Regions from separate parts of the Shewanella sp. SM32 genome, predicted to be linked through region 2. Evidence: predicted binding sites of a transcription regulator. Region 2 holds the regulator's gene; each other region holds the start of a gene.

Region 1 (6,117 bases), on a different contig from region 2:
GTTTGGCCGCATAGCGACTATCCATTACTTGAGATTGGTGTATTAGAGCTGAATCGTCTGCCACAAAACTACTTTGCTGAAGTTGAGCAAGTGGCATTGGCACCTAGTAATTTGGTCCCAGGCGTCGGGGCTTCACCAGACAAGATGTTACAAGCGCGTTTATTTGCCTACGCCGATGCGCAGCGTTACCGCATTGGTGCTAACTACAACCAATTGCCAGTGAATTGTCCGCATGCCGCTAAGGCAAATCACCATCAACGTGCAGGTGCGATGGCGGGTACACAATGTCCTTATCATGGCAGTCAAACGGGTGGCGACGCTTCGGCAAACTATGGCCCGAACAGCACTGCTGATGCCTTGGTTGAGCCAGTAAACTTTAGCGAACCACCATTGCGTTTAGAAGGTGAAGCGGCGCGTTACAGTCGTTATAACCAAGACGATTATACCCAAGCGGGTAATTTGTATCGCATCTTCTCTGAAGCTGAGAAAGCGCGCCTAGTGGCAACAATTTCGGGTTCATTAAGTCAAGCGAGTTTAGATGTGCAGCAACGTATGGTGGCGCATTTTACTCAAGCCGATGCGGATTACGGACAACGTATTAAACTGGCATTAGGTCTTTAAACTATTGCTGTTGCGAATGTTTGAATAATAGTAGAAACGATAAAACTGAGTAGAAAGCCTCTACTCAGTTTTTATTATCAGCGACAACAATATTAACATTCTCGTTAATGTGCTCTTAGGCCGCGATGAGTGCCGCGTTAGGGCTATTTAGCTGCTTTAACAATCCAAATGCTTGCTGCATTTTATCCTCGGTTACGATAAATCCTATAAATGTTTCATCCACGTCGAATGCTTTAATACAGCTTCCTTGAGCATCAATATCGACTTGCCAGCGATGGACGCCATTCACTGTTATACCGCTGAGCTGCATAGGTAACAGTGGCGTTTTCACTTTAATGAGCATGGCGGGAAAATTCACTGCTGTCGGTTGGTTCAGTAATGTGTTCGCCAGCGCATTGGCGCTCAGTAACGCAGGTTGCAAATAGGCCCTATTTTGGCCGTTGATTTGGGCGCAATCACCTAGCGCATAAATATGGGCATCGTTGGTTTGTAAGCATTCGTTAACGACGATACCTTTATTGACCTCTAGCCCCGCATGCTGGGCAAGTTGACTGTTAGGGATCAGTCCGGCTGCACAGATAACTGCATCACAAATAAACCGCTGGTCATTATCTAGGCACACAGAGATACTGCCATCTTGGTGTTGCAGTTGGCTGACTCGGGTTTGCAATTGCACTGTGACGTTATGCTGCGTTAGTACAGCGGTCAGTTTGTGGTTTAACATTTCGGGTAGCATATTCGGCATTAAGCTCGCTTGTGGATCGACCAAAAACACTTGCTTACCTGCAGTTGCTAAGTCCATTGCCAGTTCAACTCCGACCAAACCAGCACCGATAACCAGTACTCTCCTCGCGCCATGGATGTCTGCTTCGCAGGCCTGATACTCCATTAAGCTGTTAACTGTGTGGATGATATCGACGCCATCCCCCTCTATAGGCGGAATAAAGGGTTGTGCACCCGTGGCAAGCACTAATTTTTTGTACGCAATTTCGCGTCCTTGATGGCAACAGACTACCTGACGAACTTTATCTATTTTTATGACTTCACAGTGATTTATCACATCAATTTGTTGCTCATGTGCAAATTCAGTCGCGGTCAATTTTATTAGGTCTGACGCCATTTTTTTAAGGCTAAACACATGGCTTAAATCTGGTTTATGGTATTCGTCACCAGAGTCGGCTGTGATAACTGTAATCGGTTGTTCGCGGTTTAAACGTCGCAGTGTTTTGACTAGCTGATATGCCGCGAATCCACTGCCGATAATGACGATTGGCTTAGGCATTAGTCACCTCATTTTTTATGACAGCGAAAACGCTTTTACCTAGGCCACATTCGGGACAGAGGAAGTCTTCGGCCACTTGAGTCCAAGGTGTGCCAGCAATGACATCTTGATTAGGTTCTCCTTTTTTAGGGTCATAAACCCATTGGCAAACGGTGCAAATCATTGATTGTGTATCATTTAATTCGCACGCTTTTGTTGCAATCGGTGCCGTCATAGGGACGTTATTAGTAGCAGTATTTTCAGCTATTTGACTGGCTGTGGTGGCTTGGCTAGGTTTTGACATGACTTGATTAATGATAGAGCGACTATTAGCGCTATCGAGGGGCCGCAATGCCCATTCTCGCGCGATTCGCTGGCCGTGCTGACGGCATTCTTGCATCGCATCACGATCGGGACGCCATTTGACTTTTAATCCCACCGAGGTTTCAAAACCAGCATCCATCAAACGAGTGTGAATTCTATCGACTGCGCCGCCATTCCAGCCATAACTACCAAAAGCTGCCGCCTTTTTATTGCGAAAACGCAGGCCCGTAATTTCTTCAAGCATGGCGGCAATTTTAGGCATCATCACATTATTCATGGTGGATGAGCCGACTAAAATACCTTTTGACCTAAATGCCTGTGCAAGGATTTCGTTTTTATCATGACGTGCGACGTTATACACTTTTACCGCTACATTGGGGTCAACATCATGGATACCTTGAGCAATACCGTCGGCCATCATGCGAGTATTATTGGACATAGAGTCGTAGAAAATCGTGATACGGTCTTCTTGATAAGCGTCGGCCCAAGCTAAATATTGGTGAATAATTTGGGCTGGATTATCACGCCACACAATGCCGTGTGAAGTTGCGATCATATCTACAGGTAAATTAAAGCTTAATACTTCGTGAATTTTAGCCGTCACTAGGCTGCTAAAGGGTGTTAAAATGTTTGAGTAGTATCGTAGGCATTGCTCCATTAATTCATTTTGATCAACCTCATCATTGAATAAATGTTCGTCGCAATAGTGTTGGCCAAAGGCATCGTTACTGAATAAAACCGCATCTTCGGTGAGGTATGTCATCATGCTATCTGGCCAATGTAACATAGGTGCTTCGATAAATATCAGTTGCTTACCATTGCCTATCGCTAAACTATCCCCTGTCTTTACGGTAATGAAATTCCATTCTGGGTGGTGGTGATGTCCTACAATGGAGTCGACCGCATTTTCACTGCAGTAAATTGGAGTGTTAGGAATTTTGGCCATTAATGCAGTCAGGGCGCCTGAGTGGTCTTCCTCTGCATGGTTCATCACAATATAGTCTATGTCGGTTAAATTAATTTCAGCTTCAAGATTTTGTAAGAATTGCTGGCTAAAACGATGATCAACTGTATCAATTAACACGGTTTTTTCTTCACGGATAAGGTAGCTATTGTAGCTTGTGCCTTTAGTTATTTTGTACTCAGTACCATGAAAATCTTGCACTTCCCAATCGCGTTGACCCACCCAGTGGATATTGTTTTTTACATGAATAGTCATAAATACACCTGTGATAATTAATAATGAATGCGCTACGTAAATCTTGCTTATTTAGTTAAATCTCTTATTGCACTCACTATGCCAACATTCTAAGGTGTTGATTTTTATTTATATTAACGTATTTCAACATTTAAAATTACTTGCTGGTGTCATAATGACAATTTGATATTGTTCAAATTGACATTACACTGTTGTCAATATGACTTTATTTGACTGTGGATGTGCTATGAGTACCCATGCTGATTTAACTCAGTTAGCCTTAGATTTAACTGTCGGCGTGTCGACGCAAGACAGATTTGAGCGTTTGTTGGCAGTGGTCAGGCGGCGTGTCAATTGTGATGCTGCGGCATTATTGGCATTTCGGGAGCAGCAATTTGTCCCCTTGGCGATAGATGGGCTCTTTGCCGAAGTGTTAGGGCGGCGCTTTCAAATTAGTGAACATCCGAGATTAGAGGCTATCGCCCGTGCTGGCGATGTGGTTCGTTTCCCAGCCGACAGTGAACTTCCCGATCCGTATGATGGTTTAATTTCACATCATAGTGCGAACTTACATGTACATGCTTGCATTGGTTTACCACTAATCGCGAACGATCGCTTAATTGGGGCGCTCACCATTGATGGTTTTAACCCTCATCAGTTTGATGGTTTTAGTGATAGTGAGTTGCGTGTGATCAGCGCACTGGCCGCAGCCAGTCTTAATACTGCGTTATTGATGCAACAGCTAGAATCCCAAGTTGTTGAAGTTTCCAATGGCACTGAGGTGCTCAATCGTCCTGCTAGTCAGCAGGAGATCATAGGGCAATCCACACAGATCCAATCGCTAAAGCAGCAGATAAGTGCCGTGGCAGGCACTGATTTATCGGTATTAATTACCGGCGAAACTGGCGTGGGTAAGGAGTTAGTGGCCGCGGCGATACATAATCAATCGACCAGAGCCGATAAATCACTTATCTATTTGAACTGCGCTGCATTGCCGGAGTCCGTCGCCGAAAGCGAGTTATTTGGACATGTAAAAGGGGCATTTACGGGGGCAATCAGTCATAGGCAAGGCAAGTTTGAACTCGCTGACAAGGGGACCTTGTTTTTAGATGAAATCGGGGAGCTTCCCTTGGGGCTGCAAGCTAAGTTATTGAGGGTTTTACAATACGGTGAATTACAGCGAGTGGGCAGTGATAAGAGCCTAAAAGTTAATACTCGGATTATTGCCGCCACTAATCGAATTTTGCACCAAGAGGCAACGGAAGGGCGCTTTCGTTTCGATCTTTACCATAGGTTGAGCGTATTTCCTATCCACGTAGCACCATTAAGAGAGCGTGGGCAAGATATTGTTATGCTGACAGGTTTTTTTCTTGAACGTTGTAAAGCGAAGTTAGGACTCACCCATATCAATATCACACCCGCAGCGCAGCAGTTATTAGAGCAATACACGTGGCCGGGTAATGTGCGTGAGCTAGAGCATGCGATACACAGGGCTGCGGTGTTGGCGAAAGCCGAGCTAAAAACGGCTTACATCAGCTTAAGTAATAAACATTTTCAGCTCGATTCTTTGATGAATCAAGCACACAAAACAGTCGACGAAGATAGGCTATCAGATGCCGCAACGCCAGTCAGTGAATTAGCATTTAGGTCTGAGTCGGCCTGTCGTGAGGGACAATCGCAAGATCATTCCAGTGTTATGCTGGGGCTTAAGGCTGCGACTGAGAGATATCAGCGTCAACTTATTCGCCAAGTTTTAGCCGCGAATCAACAAAATTGGGCTGCGTGTGCAAGAATATTGCAAATCGATACAGGTAATTTGCACCGACTTGCAAAACGGTTAGGTTTAAAAGAATAAAATATTGCGTGAAGAAATTTTATTCTGCAGCAAAACCCCTGCCTCGATTCTTAGAAGAACAGGGTCGCGACACCCAGTAGTGCGAACAATACGGCGCAGCCACGGTGTATCCACAACATAGGCAATTTTTCAGCGCTGAAGTGGCCTGCGATCACTACGGGTACGTTAGCAAGCAGCATGCCTAAGGTTGTGCCAGCAACCACCATAGTTAATGAATCGTATTTTGCGGCTAATACCACAGTTGCGATTTGCGTTTTATCCCCCATTTCGGCGATAAAAAACAGAATAAAGGTGGCGAGAAAGGGGCCCATTTTATAGAAACGGCTCTCTTCTGCATCGACTTTATCGGGGATTAACACCCAAAGAGCGATCGCAAAGAATGACGCAGCCACTAAATAACGTGCAAGATCTGGGCTTACCCAGTTAATGGCCCATTGACCAATCCAAGCTGCGGCAAAATGGTTAAATAATGTCGACAGCAAAATACCTAAAATAATGGCGGTTTTATTTTTAAATCTTGCGGCGAGGATTAGTGCAAGTAATTGAGTTTTATCACCAATTTCGGCGATAGCAACCGTAAAGGTTGAGGCAAGTAGGGCTTCCAAGTGTGATCCTTTAGGGGTGGTTATGACATAAGCACAATAAACCGTCCACCCCTAGGTGCGGTCATTGTGCTCAGGTCTTGCTGGGCAAATCTATGATTTGCTGTGAACACCATGGCATGTTGCCAAGTATGTTGATGTTCACCCTAGATGACGATGGCTCGAAATCCAGTTAGCTACTCCCCCGAAGCGAGGTGGGCATTATACCTAGGTAAGATTTAGTTTCAAGCACGAGTTTATAACAGTAGGTGCTGAT
Region 2 (6,117 bases):
TCCGTCATCGACTGCAACACTTGTTTGTAAACGGCGTCGGGAAGACTTCGCAGAATATAGGCGAGATCGTCGGTGTCCATGCTTGCTGTCGCTTTCGCGACTCGCTCAGGGCTCATGCTGCGGATCAGTGGGTCTTTGAGCTCTTCACTCAACTCATCGAGTATGTCGCCTATTTGTTCCTGATCGATGAGCTGCCACAATACTTGTCTGGCACTTGGCGGTGATGATTCTAAGATCAGCGCGATATCTGAGGCGGCCATTTTTTGCAGCATATTGCGCACGTGTACGAACATGCCGCTGCTAAGCGCTTGGTTTAACTGGTCAAGACTATGTCCGGTGTGATCGTTTTCTGCATTATCTACGGGCATTTGTCCTCCATTGTGCGGCAAATTGGTTTGAGATCTTAGTGTTGGGCTAGGATTTTACGGTGACTAAGCGTCAGTCGATGACACAGATTAAGACGGCTAAGGTAAGGTTAAGGCCAGCGCCAGCGCAATGACCGCTAGTGTAATCGCCTGTGGCTTGTATCGTCGAGCGACAAATGTTTTGCCATGTGTGAATGGCAAGTTTTTTAAACTAGACATGAAGTGAAACTAACGATGAAGTGCTTAGTGTGAAGTGAAACTAACAGGCTTCGTCAAACTTAGCGTCGATTAAGGCACAAATGGCATCGAGAGCCGGCTCTGCATCTGGGCCTTCGGCGATAAGCTTGATGGTCTTACCCATGCCAGTTTCAAGCATCAGTAAGCCAAGTACACTGGCGGCCGATGCTTGTTTATCGCCTTGGATTAAGGTGATGGTCGCATCAAACTCGGAAGCCAGTACCACCAACTTAGTGGCGGCACGGGCATGTAAACCGAGCTTATTACAGATGGTTATCTGACGTTCAAGTTTTGGCATTATTGAGCTCTCGATGACGGGTATAAACTTTATGTTTACCGTTACTAAAGCGTTTGGCCAATTGCTCTGCGACGTAAACCGATCTGTGCTGTCCACCTGTGCAGCCAATGGCTACCGTTAAATAACTGCGATTGTTACGCTCGAGGTGCGGCAGCCAAGTCTCCAGTAAATTTTCGATTTGCCAGATGAACTTATTAACCAGTGGTTGACGATTTAAGAACTCAGCTACGGGTTCATCTAAGCCAGTCAATGGCCGCAGCGCCAACTCCCAGTGGGGATTGGGCAGGAAGCGCACATCGAACATAAAGTCGGCTTCGGTGGGCATTCCGTGCTTAAAGCCAAAGGACTCGAAGTTGATCACGAGTTCTTTATCGACACTACCAAGGAGAATTTGTCTGACTTGGTCGCTTAAATCATAGATATTCAAATTCGACGTATCTATGTAGTGATCGACCAGTTTTGACATAGGCTCGAGCAGTTTCCCCTCCAGCTTTATCGCTTCTTGCAAAGAGACTCGGCTCTTCGACAAAGGATGCAAACGGCGGGTTTCGCTGTAACGCTTGAGCAGAATTTTATCGCTGGAGTTAAGGAAGAAGCTCGTTAACTCAGTATCTGGAGGTAGGCTAGCGAGTTGTTTTACTAAGACCTTATCCTGCTCAGGCATGTTACGCACGTCGACACTGATGGCGACGAGATCGTTTCTGCCTTTGAGTTGCTCAAGCAAACTGCCAATCAATGGCAAGGGAAGGTTATCGACACAATAATAGCCGAGATCTTCGAGTACCCTAAGGGCGACAGATTTGCCTGAGCCTGAGCGGCCCGACACTATGACCAGTTTCATCCAGTGATTACCTGATAGAGTTCCGTTTCATCATGCGTCTTGCGTAATTGCTTTAATATTTGCTTGTCGCTCAGCTTTTCGGCCATGCAAGACAAGGTACTTAAGTGCTGCTGACATTGGTCTGCAGGCACCAGTAGTGCAAATAAAATATCAACAGGTTGCTTATCGATAGCATCAAATGCTATCGGCTCTTCACACTTAATTAGTATGGCAATGGGCTGATCTATATCGGCTAGTCGACCATGTGGAATGGCGATGCCGTTACCTATACCTGTGCTCCCCATCTTTTCGCGCGCCACTAGGCTTTCGAATATCTCTTGAGATGAGAGGGTCGGGTACTGGGCAGCGACTAAGTCGCTGATGAGTTCCAGTACCTTTTTCTTGCTGCCCGGAGTGGCGCAGGTAGTGCACTCCGGCCGCAGTATGGTACAAAGTTCCATTATTAGTGTTTTGTTAACTTCTCTTTGTGTTTAATAACCTGACGGTCAAGCTTGTCAATCAGGGCGTCTATAGCGGCATACATGTCAGCATGCTCTGAAGTAGCAAAAACTTCACCACCTATGAGGTTTATTCTCGCTTCGGCAATCTGTTGCATTTTCTCAACATTGAGCACAACGTGCACATTATTGATCTGTTCGAAATGGCGTTCAAGTTTTGAAAACTTTTCTTCTACATATGCACGTAACGATTCGGTAATTTCGACATGGTGTCCACTTAGGTTTATTTGCATAGAAACGTCCTCCGATATCCACTGTAGGTTATAAACTTTTACGCTGATTAGAAGGTGGAATAAGCATAGCCTCTCGGTACTTCGCAATGGTTCTGCGGGCTACGTTGATCCCTTGTTCTGCCAGAAGTTGTGCCATCTTACTATCGCTTAATGGTTTTTTCTGGTTTTCCGCTGCCACCAGTTTCTTTATAAAGGCTCTGATTGCTGTGGATGAGCACTCACCACCATCGTCAGTACCGACGTGGCTAGAGAAGAAGTATTTTAGTTCAAAAAGTCCCTTAGGGGTATGCATGTATTTTTGAGTTGTGACCCGTGAGATGGTGGACTCATGCATTTCTACCGCTTCGGCAATATCGTTAAGCACCATAGGCTTCATGGCTTCTTCACCATACTCAAAGAAACCTTGCTGATATTGCACTATGCAATTAGCAACTTTAAGCAAAGTATCGTTACGGCTTTCTAAGCTCTTAATAAACCATTTAGCCTCTTGCAGATGGCCGCGAATAAATTGGCTATCGGCTTGGTTTTTGGTACTGCGTGCCATAGAAGCATAATGTTGATTTACATTGATTTTTGGCATGCAGTCAGGATTAAGCTCAACGACCCAGCGGCCATTTTTCTTCGACACAGACACATCTGGGATAACGTATTCGTCATTATTGGGCGTGATCAACAAACCTGGGCGAGGATTGAGGGTTTGGATAAGTGCTATACCATCCCTTAATTCATCTTCTTTTAATTTAGTCTTACGCATCAATAACCTAAAATCACGGGCGGCGATCAGATCTAAATGATCTTTGATCAGCATACGGGCGTTTTCTAGGTTGGGAGTATCAGCGGCGAAATGCGACAGTTGGATCAGCAGGCATTCACTTAAATCGCGGGCGGCAACGCCTATGGGATCAAAATGCTGAATACGCTTGAGTACGGCTTCGACTTCGTCAAGCTCAACTTCAGGATTGCCCATGGCTTCGAGAATTTCTTCAGTGCTTTGGGTGAGATAGCCCTGATCGTCGATGGCATCAATAATGGCGGTGGCAATGGCTAAATCGGTTTCAGAAAACGGCGTGAGGTTTTTTTGCCATTCTAAGTGTTCGTACAAACCTTCACTGGTCTCGCCTTGGAAGGGCATATCGTCTTCACGACTGCCGCCGGGGCCTGAGTTTGGGGAGGCGGTAAACACTTCATCCCATGTGGTGTCCATGGGGAGCTCATCGGGCATGGATTCTTTGGTTAGCGACTCTGCCGTATCTATGGTGGAGCTGTCTTTTTCTGGTGGCAGAGTGCTAGATTCACTGAAATCCGTATCGGATAGCGTTTGGTTTACAGGGGTTTTAGTGGCGTCGAATTGATCCTCTTCCAGCTCGAGAAGGGGATTAGAATCTAATGCTTGCTGGATCTCTTGCTGCAGTTCTAATGACGACAGTTGCAACAGACGTATAGCCTGTTGTAGTTGTGGCGTCATGGTTAACTGTTGACCCAGTTTGAGCTGGAGTGACGCTTTCATGTTACCGCTGATCCCTACGTTATTATTGTTGGATGAGGTCGCTTATTATCATTTTGAGTGAAGCCCAATGGCGGTATAAATTGCCTCCATTGGCTTCGCTCGATTAACTATAGCCTGAATTGTTCACCTAAGTACACAGCCCTAACTTGCTGATTGTCTAAGATCTCTGCTGGAGTTCCTTCGGCAATCAGGTTTCCGTGACTCACAATATAAGCATGTTCACATACATCTAATGTCTCGCGGACATTATGGTCTGTGATCAGTACGCCAAGGCCGCGACTTTTGAGTTGTTCGATAATCTTCTTGATGTCGATAACCGAAATAGGATCGACGCCGGCAAACGGTTCATCGAGCAAAATGAACTTAGGATTAGCGGCTAAAGCCCGCGCAATTTCGACGCGACGACGTTCGCCACCCGACAATGACATGCCTTGGCTGTCACGGATGTGGGTGATATGAAACTCTTCGAGCAGATGTTCTAGTTCTTCTTCTCGTTCTTCGTTTTTAAGTTCTTTACGAGTTTGCAGTACGGCCATGATGTTGTCATGAACAGTTAGCTTACGAAAGATACTGGCTTCCTGCGGTAAGTAACCTATGCCTTTGCGGGCACGCAGATGCATAGGATCTGCGGTTAAATCATCATCGTCGATAAAGATATGCCCCTTATCGCTCTTCACTAGCCCGACAACCATGTAAAAGGTCGTGGTTTTACCGGCACCGTTTGGACCGAGTAGGCCAACGACTTGACCGGTTTTTACCGTCAGACTGACGTCTTTAACCACTTGGCGACTCTTGTAACTTTTTGCCAGATTTTGTGCTCTTAAGGTGATTTGGGTCATTTAGAGTCCTGCTTTTTTACAGGTTTATCCGCTGGAGCATCTGATTTAGCATCATCTTGATAGTTTTCTGGCTGAATAATAGTGATCACGCGATCGTCACCACTGCCAGTACTCTCGGCCATCAATTTCTGTTGAATCATGTTATAGCGGATTAAATTGCCTGTAACTTGGCTACCCGCTTGATCTAATGACGCCATACCTTTCAGAGTTAAGGTGCGGCTTGCCATATCGTAACGAATTTCTTTCGCGCTCGCCGATGCAGGACGGCCATCGTCTAATATCTGGCTATACGTAGCAGGGTTGCCTGTGGCGACTAAAGTTTTGCTATTTTCACCTTCAGCGGAAAATGCACGCAGTTCATTTGCTTGGATTTTTATTGAGCCTTGGGTAACTTCCACCGGACCAAAGAAGATGATCTGGTTGTTTTTGATATCCGCAGTTTGGCTCACAGCTTTAATTTTGACTTCTTGCTTTAAGTCGCCCACTTTCGCGAAAGCACTCATGCTCATAATTAGCATTAGGCTGGCAAGTAATACGTTATTTTGCTTCATATGTTCCTACTACCTGACTGGTCAATTGCACTTCTTGCGCGTTGAGGTCGGCATAAAGGCCTTGGCCTTGAATATTAAAATCTTTCCCTGTGACGTAAATGGTACGGTCAGAGGTCATTATCATAGTGTTGAGATCGAGTTCCAGATAACTGGTGGACAAGGTCTGAATCGGTTCTTCTGGGCTAATGGCATCGATAATAACATTATTTTCTAATACAACCTTGCCAGTTTCCTTGTTTAGCTTGCCCTGATCTGCCCTGAGTTGCCATTGTGCTTTACCTTGGTCTGGATAAACAAGATAAACAGGTTGAGTAAAGAAAGTTTGATTCGTTGAATCATAATGTTCCATGTGTTTCGCCGTCACACGGCTATTCACTAGTCCTTGCTCATTGAACTCAACACTGCGCAGATCTTCAACGATGAAATCTGGGGTATTTTGATCTTTTACTCTGTTATCGGAATCACCGCTGTGTTTGTTCTGGACCTGCCAGTAAAGCGCTAGTGCGGTTCCAAAAAAAGCGATAATCGCGAGTGTCACACGACTCATATACTCATTCCATGGGCCGAAGTGAATTTATTTTGACTTAGGAGTAACAGATCTGTGAGTTCACGCAGTGCACCGTGGCCACCATTGAGCGTAGTCACAAAATGGGCGTGTTGGCGTACATAGGGGTGGCCGTCAGCAACACTGACCGCTAAACCGACGACATTCATCACGGGGAGATCGACAATATCATCACCGATATAAG
Region 3 (6,117 bases), on a different contig from region 2:
AACATTAAGCATGTGCTTTTACCTCGCTGTTAGTCAGTAATTGCTTACCTCGCTCGTTAAGCGATAGCTTTTGCCAACGAATGCCCATCTCAAAAATCGTGGTTTCAGTGAGTAGTCCTTCACGCTTTAATCTAAATAGTGTGCGTTTTTGAAAGTGGCCGTTAAAGGTTTCAATACCGTCAACTTTGCCAAAGTCGCTGCAAATTTCTGAGCACAGGAAAAGGCTATTGCCCTGTAAGAGCCATTGGCCAAACTCCTGTTGTTCATCGGTGAGCTTGGGCATGGGGACAGAAGGGGAGGTCATCATTACTTAACCTCCCCGTTATGTAATGGTTCACTAGGCTTTAATTGCGGGACGTCTTGGTTGTCCCCGTTAACGCGTTCGGTGTTCGTTAACGGGTTCGGTTCCTCGGTTTTGGCCTGTGTACCCGTTAACGGGTACTTAGACTCGTTATGTAACCTAATGGACTTCAAATTTACTTGAAGGTTATGGTCGATCACCGCTAATTGAATGATGATGCAAATAGCTAGGGCAAATTTATAGAGTGTGATCATAAACCCTCCCGTTAATGAAGGATTCAACATCACTTTGGCGGTACTTAACGCTGCGGCCAATTTTAACGAAGCGTAAAGGATAGCGGCCAGTGCAACGCCAAACGGATAGGGTGCCGATGGTGACGCCGAGAAATTCGGCGACCTCGGTCGGGCTGAGTAATAGATCGTTCATGGTAACTCCTGATTAAAGTAGATTTGTCAGGAGTTAAGATAATCGTGAGGGGTTAGGGTGTATTCACGTCACAGGGTGTGAAAGTACCGTGACAGGGTGTGACAGTACCGTCACACCCTGTCGCGGTAATACTTAAGGCTTACTAAGCCAGTCATATTTGTGACCAGTTGCAATAAGGTTTTGCTTAAGGCGGCTTTTTATTTCATCACTGGCTCTGAAATAAACGGATTTGATATCATTGTCATAAGCATTTTGAGTGAACCCTCTATCTTTTGCTTTACCGTACCATTCATGACCTAGGTCAAACTCACCAGTTGATAGATAAATCGCTCCAAGCAAGGTGCATGGCCTGAAATTTAAAGGTGTCACTTTATGTGCTTCATGCCCAAGTTCTATTCCTCTGGTGAAGTCTTCTTGATCTCTACAGACCCCGCCAAAGGTCGTCAATAGAGCTGACTTCAGCTTTTTGTCTTTCCCTGAATGGGCAAATGGATACTGTTCATTTAGTGTCTTTCGGATTTTCTTTAGTTCGCCACCTTTTCTGTAGGCTGCACTTGCATTGACCAGCTCCCAAGGCATGTTTTTCTGTTTCCAGTTTTGATAATGCTGATGTGCTAATTGAATATGATTTTTTTGCTCAATAAGTTCATTGTAAAAGCCTACGTCAGAAAGCCATGCCATTTCTTCTTGGGTGATTGGCTTTTTGCGAAGTTGGTTCAGAAGCTTGTCGACTCGCGAGTTTTTCTTTACGCCGTGAATTTCGAAATCATCAAAATCAATGTGACTTGCTTGATATGCTTGTTCCGCTGCTAGCTGTTTTTTCAGGAGTTCATCTGCTTGAGCTTTTTTCTCGGCTAACTCTTTAGTTTGTTTTTCTTGGACTGCTTGTTGTCTTCTAATTTCAATATTGTCGAGAACATTTTGATACTGCCCCAATAGTAGTTTTGCAACAGCTTGATTTGACCTTGTTGGTAGCTCACTTCCTCTAGTAAAGATTGAGGTCAAAATTTCAATTTTCAGCTTAATGAAATTATTGAAAATAGAATCAATTTTATCTGATGGCCTAGTTTTTGAGCGTGCTTCTATATACAACTTATGAGCGCCATCACCCAATGCAATTGAGAGCATCTCCATATCGGATTCACAAATGTTGCTTTCATCCTCGGTAAACAATTCAATCAACAGATCAGCGAATGCGCTAAAAATTGGATACTGTCCTGTAGAGAATAGTGCAATAACTAGAGCGGTTTTATGATTAAGCATTGAGAAAGTCCGTTTAAATTATCTATTAGTTTGTTGCGAACTCAGCCAACTATTAATTGTTCTAGTTGCTTGATATGGTGAAGAAAATGAGTAACCAATGCTTTTGGCGAAATCAAGGACTTGTTCTGTAATCATTTGTGCTGCTTGGTGAGGATTATCGTAATTTCGTTGATTATAAAGTTGGATGGCGTAGGCCACGACTTTATCTCTAGTGCCATGACGCTTATTTCTTCCTGAACTTCCAGATTTAGAAGCTTTGTCGAATAGTTCTTTATGCTTGGTTATGTCAGCTTGAAGTGTCAGATAGCTTTCGTTTTCAATGTCCAATACGTGCTGTGCAAAAAGGCGACTTAGTAGATTGGCTGCTTTGGTCATTCCAGCCATGTGGCACGCCATCATCGCTTGCATAAACTCAGCTATGGCCTCTGGTTGGCTGTTGAGTAAGTTTAGTAATATAGCTTCATCTTCATCATTAGTGTCCGATGAAAGCGGAAAATTGGCATTTGCGAACCTTCGTACATTGTTCATATCGATCTGAGATTCATTGCTCGATGATGAAGATAGCATTTCAATAAATAGCTCCACCATTTTCTGTTGTTCTTCACTAAGGATTTTCTGACTGTCTGGAATTTTTGCCAGCTCTTTTGCGACAGTATCTTCAGTTGTGCCTTTGGGGAGTTTGCTGGATAGTTCAGAGGGGGAAGTTATGGCACGAAATACTTCATCCATATCTTCGAACATTTTGTCTTTATCTGGAGAGTCAGGGAGGGCGGTAAGGACTTTCAAAAATTCGGGTGGTTCGGAAATTGAATATTGCTCGATGATCCCTTCGAGTGTTTGAGTGAACTTTTCTTGCGATGAATTTTCCGTCATAAACCTGTTTTCCCTGTTCGTTAACTCATAGGGAAAAGTATTAGAAATAGTGCTAATTGTCCATAACTGAGATGAACAGGGCAAAACGGGGATTTTTGAAAATGTTACGAAAAAAAATTCTAAAAAACGTCATCTCTATGGCGGCACATAGGCGGCACAGAATTTTTTGTTTTTCGTAAATTGTTGAATTTAATATATAAAAAGTGACTTATGGTCTCTCCACAGGGACTCGAACCCCGATCGGCCGCTTAGGAGGCGGCTGCTCTATCCTGTTGAGCTATGAAGAGACGACAGTGATTATACTGGTTTTATCTTTGATTAAAAGGCTTATGATTTAGTTGCTTAAATCTTAAGCGCTATGTCGTTTATCTGTACATTGTAGGCGGCATTTTGGTCTACAAGTACTGCGGTGGCGCTTTCTTCGCTTACTTGCTCAATTTTTACCGTTGCACGACTTTTGGTCGCGACGGCGCGCATTTCATTGAGTCTATCGGGTAAGTTTTGTTGTAATACTACTTGGAATTTATCACCGACACGAATGCCATGTTTACGGCCTAGATTTAATATAATCCTGTCTGCTTGTCGGCTAACGACTTGGCCAAGTAATGGCCTGCAATTAAGTGTGCTGTCTAAATCTCGGGTAGCTTGCAATATTAATTGAGTAATACTTTTTCCATAGGAGGAACGCCAGAATCTATTACTGTTGGGAGCAATGATAGCCTGTTCTTCAAATTCCCATGGGGCCGATGTGCTGTAGCTTTTGCTCCAGACCTCTTCGCCACTGATCCCATGATAGAGGCTGAGTTTGAATTGAAATTGCCTTAGCGGAGCTTCATCCCAAAATCCTAAGAAGGTGGGTTGTACAGGCTCTATCGATATATCAATGATCTGCGGTTGAAGAATATATTGGCTGTCGGTAATTTCACTGAGCCAGCTTGGGAGTCGATAACCGCGAATATCCACTAGGTCTTGTTCAATATCGAGTCGCTCGTTAGCATGGATGTGACTAAAGCCAGTTGAAGAGTAATCTTCTATAGTGTTCCCTAACGCCTCTGAAATGACCTCTTCAAAGCCTGAAAGTTGTCCATATCTAAGCTGAGAACGATCTTTTATTTGTGTTTGAGGTATTAAAATAGCGGCCTTTAATTGGCCATTAGGACACTGTTGTGTTGGATCATCATTTAGATCGAGGCGTAGGGATACATATATTTTATTTCCCTGAATTTGCTCGCTTACGAGTTGGATGTTTATGGCTTGGGCGTTGCGATTTATCGCAAAGTTATTTTGTGTGAGGTTACCATTAGAGGTTTGTTGCTCGCTGGATATTTGAATACCTGTGCTTAAAGTCGCATAGCTAACAGCTTGATTAATTGCTTCTTCCCTTGCTTGAGCTGTATTACCATTGATAATAGTTGCTTCTCCGCTGGCTTCTATCCATTCGGCTCTGGTGGGCAAAGAAAGTAGTAAAAGGCTCAAAATGATGAGCGAAGCTGAACCTGGTATGTGCATCAATTCAATCCTTATCGCTAAGCTAATGGCGATATTACCAATCGAGCCAGTTTTCTGACTCTTAATCTAATATGTCAATAAAGCAAATTTCGTGCCTGAGTATGAGAACTTTTGATAAAGTTTCCATTGTTACAGTCGATATACTGCGTAATAGAAGAATATTGTCGGACTGAGGTTAATATTGGTCCAAAGATTGCTGGTTTTTGTTACTCATTAAAAATTTGAAGCTTAGAAAGTGAGTCACTTGACTGCCAATGCACCCATAGATGAGGTAAATCCAATGCTAAAGCGTGTGATTATTCCCTTAACATTGATAATGTTAGGTGGATGTGTAGCTAAACCGGTTACACCGCCCAAACCGAGTTTAGTGGATGGCAATGGGTTGCCGCCAACGGCAGTGATTAACCATTTAGCACAGCGAATAGTGACTGAGCTCGTTAAGCAAAATGATGCTCTGCGTTCTGATCAACCTATCGTAGTTGCAACACCTGTATTAGTGGGTGATTTGAATGGCACTAATGCGTTAGCGCAACAGTTACAGCAAGGATTAATGACATCGCTCCATAGCTTTCAGTTTAATGTGGTGGATTTAAACTTAGCTGATGGCTTGAGAGTCACATCTGACGGGGATTTTATTTTGACGCGAGATTGGCAAAAATTGTCGAAAGATCTTCCTGTTGAGCATCTTGTCGTTTCGACTATGAGCGTAGTAACCAATGGTATGGCGATCAATACTCGGATTGTGAACATTAGTAACAATCGCGTGGTATCGGCATCTCAAACTTTTGTGACTCAAAAAGAGTTGGCAAACTACATGCAGCCTTCGGAGCAAATTGTATCACAAAATGGCATCTTATATCGTCAGGCGAGTCCAGGTATGAATGAAGTGCGTGTTTTAGGAGATGGAAAATGAAACGCTACCTTTTAGTTATTGTGGCGCTAATGCTAACTGGCTGCGCTGCTAAAGATAGATATGTGCAATGGGAAGATGTGCCGCCGCCGAGTTTTCCTAAGTTAACGGCTATAGGATATGCGCCGTTAGCGACTCAACCGGCTAAAGAGCAATCACAAAGAGTGTTGATGGCTATGCAGGCATCAAAAATTGTGGCTTATCGTGAATTAGCGGAACAAGTTTATGGGCAGAAAATAACGGCAAACAGCAGTGTCAGTGATTGGATGTTGACGGACGATAATGTCAAAGCGTCAGTTTCTGGTGTGATCCGCGGTGCACGAGTCGTTAAGAGTTATCCAGCAGGCGAGCATTATGTCACTGAGTTAGAACTTGATTTTTCACAGGTTTGGGCGCTTTATCAACAACAGAGCCGTCCACAACGAGTGAAGGAAGTGACGTATTTCTAGCGTTATTGAATGTATGTTCAACAGCATGTATTGGGCCGCGTATTTACGCGGCTTTTCTTTTTGTACAAGACATTAATATCTAATCAGAGCTTAGAAAAGGTAATGCTAAGTGGGAGTGATGCGCTTGTTAGGCCTTTAAATCATTGCCTAAACTTGAGATAGTCGAGGTCTTGCCTTTATCGTTATAGGTGAGGCTGGAGGCGTTTCTGCTGGCTTGTAAAGCTTGAGCAAAGCGATTTAAACTCGCTAAATTCATCTCAATTAAACTGGCATTTTGTTCGTTTAATTCTTTGCATTCAGTCAATGCGTCTTTGATCTCTGCCATTTTATGCACGAGTTCGACTTGCTGAGTGAGTAGCGATTTATCACTGTGATTTGCCAGAATA

Evidence for each region. Region 2 encodes sigma-54, which starts transcription at its own class of promoters, with help from an activator protein. Its sites were predicted from a motif close to GTTGGCACGNNNNTNGNNT; they were not measured.
Region 1: norV (anaerobic nitric oxide reductase flavorubredoxin) is a predicted target of sigma-54. The motif match lies at 3,493-3,511, and genes of this name have one in related genera.
Region 3: L5M10_RS22545 (flagellar assembly protein FlgT) is a predicted target of sigma-54. The motif match lies at 4,453-4,471, and genes of this name have one in related genera.

What each region holds. Positions count from the first base shown of each region.
Region 1 covers NZ_JAKKRO010000059.1:14,390-20,506, forward strand. Annotated here, with positions in the region: gene katB (catalase KatB) at 1-621, shown strand, start outside; gene norW (NADH:flavorubredoxin reductase NorW) at 737-1,903, opposite strand; gene norV (anaerobic nitric oxide reductase flavorubredoxin) at 1,896-3,425, opposite strand; gene norR (nitric oxide reductase transcriptional regulator NorR) at 3,652-5,259, shown strand; gene L5M10_RS18935 (TMEM165/GDT1 family protein) at 5,310-5,864, opposite strand.
Region 2 covers NZ_JAKKRO010000024.1:48,694-54,810, reverse strand. Annotated here, with positions in the region: gene mgtE (magnesium transporter) at 1-368, opposite strand, end outside; gene L5M10_RS11785 (HPr family phosphocarrier protein) at 625-900, opposite strand; gene rapZ (RNase adapter RapZ) at 887-1,741, opposite strand; gene ptsN (PTS IIA-like nitrogen regulatory protein PtsN) at 1,738-2,181, opposite strand; gene hpf (ribosome hibernation promoting factor) at 2,184-2,471, opposite strand; gene L5M10_RS11765 (RNA polymerase factor sigma-54) at 2,500-3,978, opposite strand; gene lptB (LPS export ABC transporter ATP-binding protein) at 4,086-4,817, opposite strand; gene lptA (lipopolysaccharide transport periplasmic protein LptA) at 4,814-5,368, opposite strand; gene lptC (LPS export ABC transporter periplasmic protein LptC) at 5,355-5,915, opposite strand; gene kdsC (3-deoxy-manno-octulosonate-8-phosphatase KdsC) at 5,912-6,117, opposite strand, start outside.
Region 3 covers NZ_JAKKRO010000097.1:1,502-7,618, forward strand. Annotated here, with positions in the region: gene L5M10_RS22510 (replication endonuclease) at 1-12, opposite strand, end outside; gene L5M10_RS22515 (hypothetical protein) at 5-307, opposite strand; gene L5M10_RS22520 (hypothetical protein) at 307-555, opposite strand; gene L5M10_RS22525 (helix-turn-helix transcriptional regulator) at 539-727, opposite strand; gene L5M10_RS22530 (hypothetical protein) at 860-1,990, opposite strand; gene L5M10_RS22535 (hypothetical protein) at 2,009-2,863, opposite strand; tRNA gene L5M10_RS22540 (tRNA-Arg) at 3,075-3,150, opposite strand; gene L5M10_RS22545 (flagellar assembly protein FlgT) at 3,206-4,372, opposite strand; gene L5M10_RS22550 (FlgO family outer membrane protein) at 4,653-5,285, shown strand; gene L5M10_RS22555 (LPP20 family lipoprotein) at 5,282-5,731, shown strand; gene L5M10_RS22560 (flagella synthesis protein FlgN) at 5,859-6,117, opposite strand, start outside.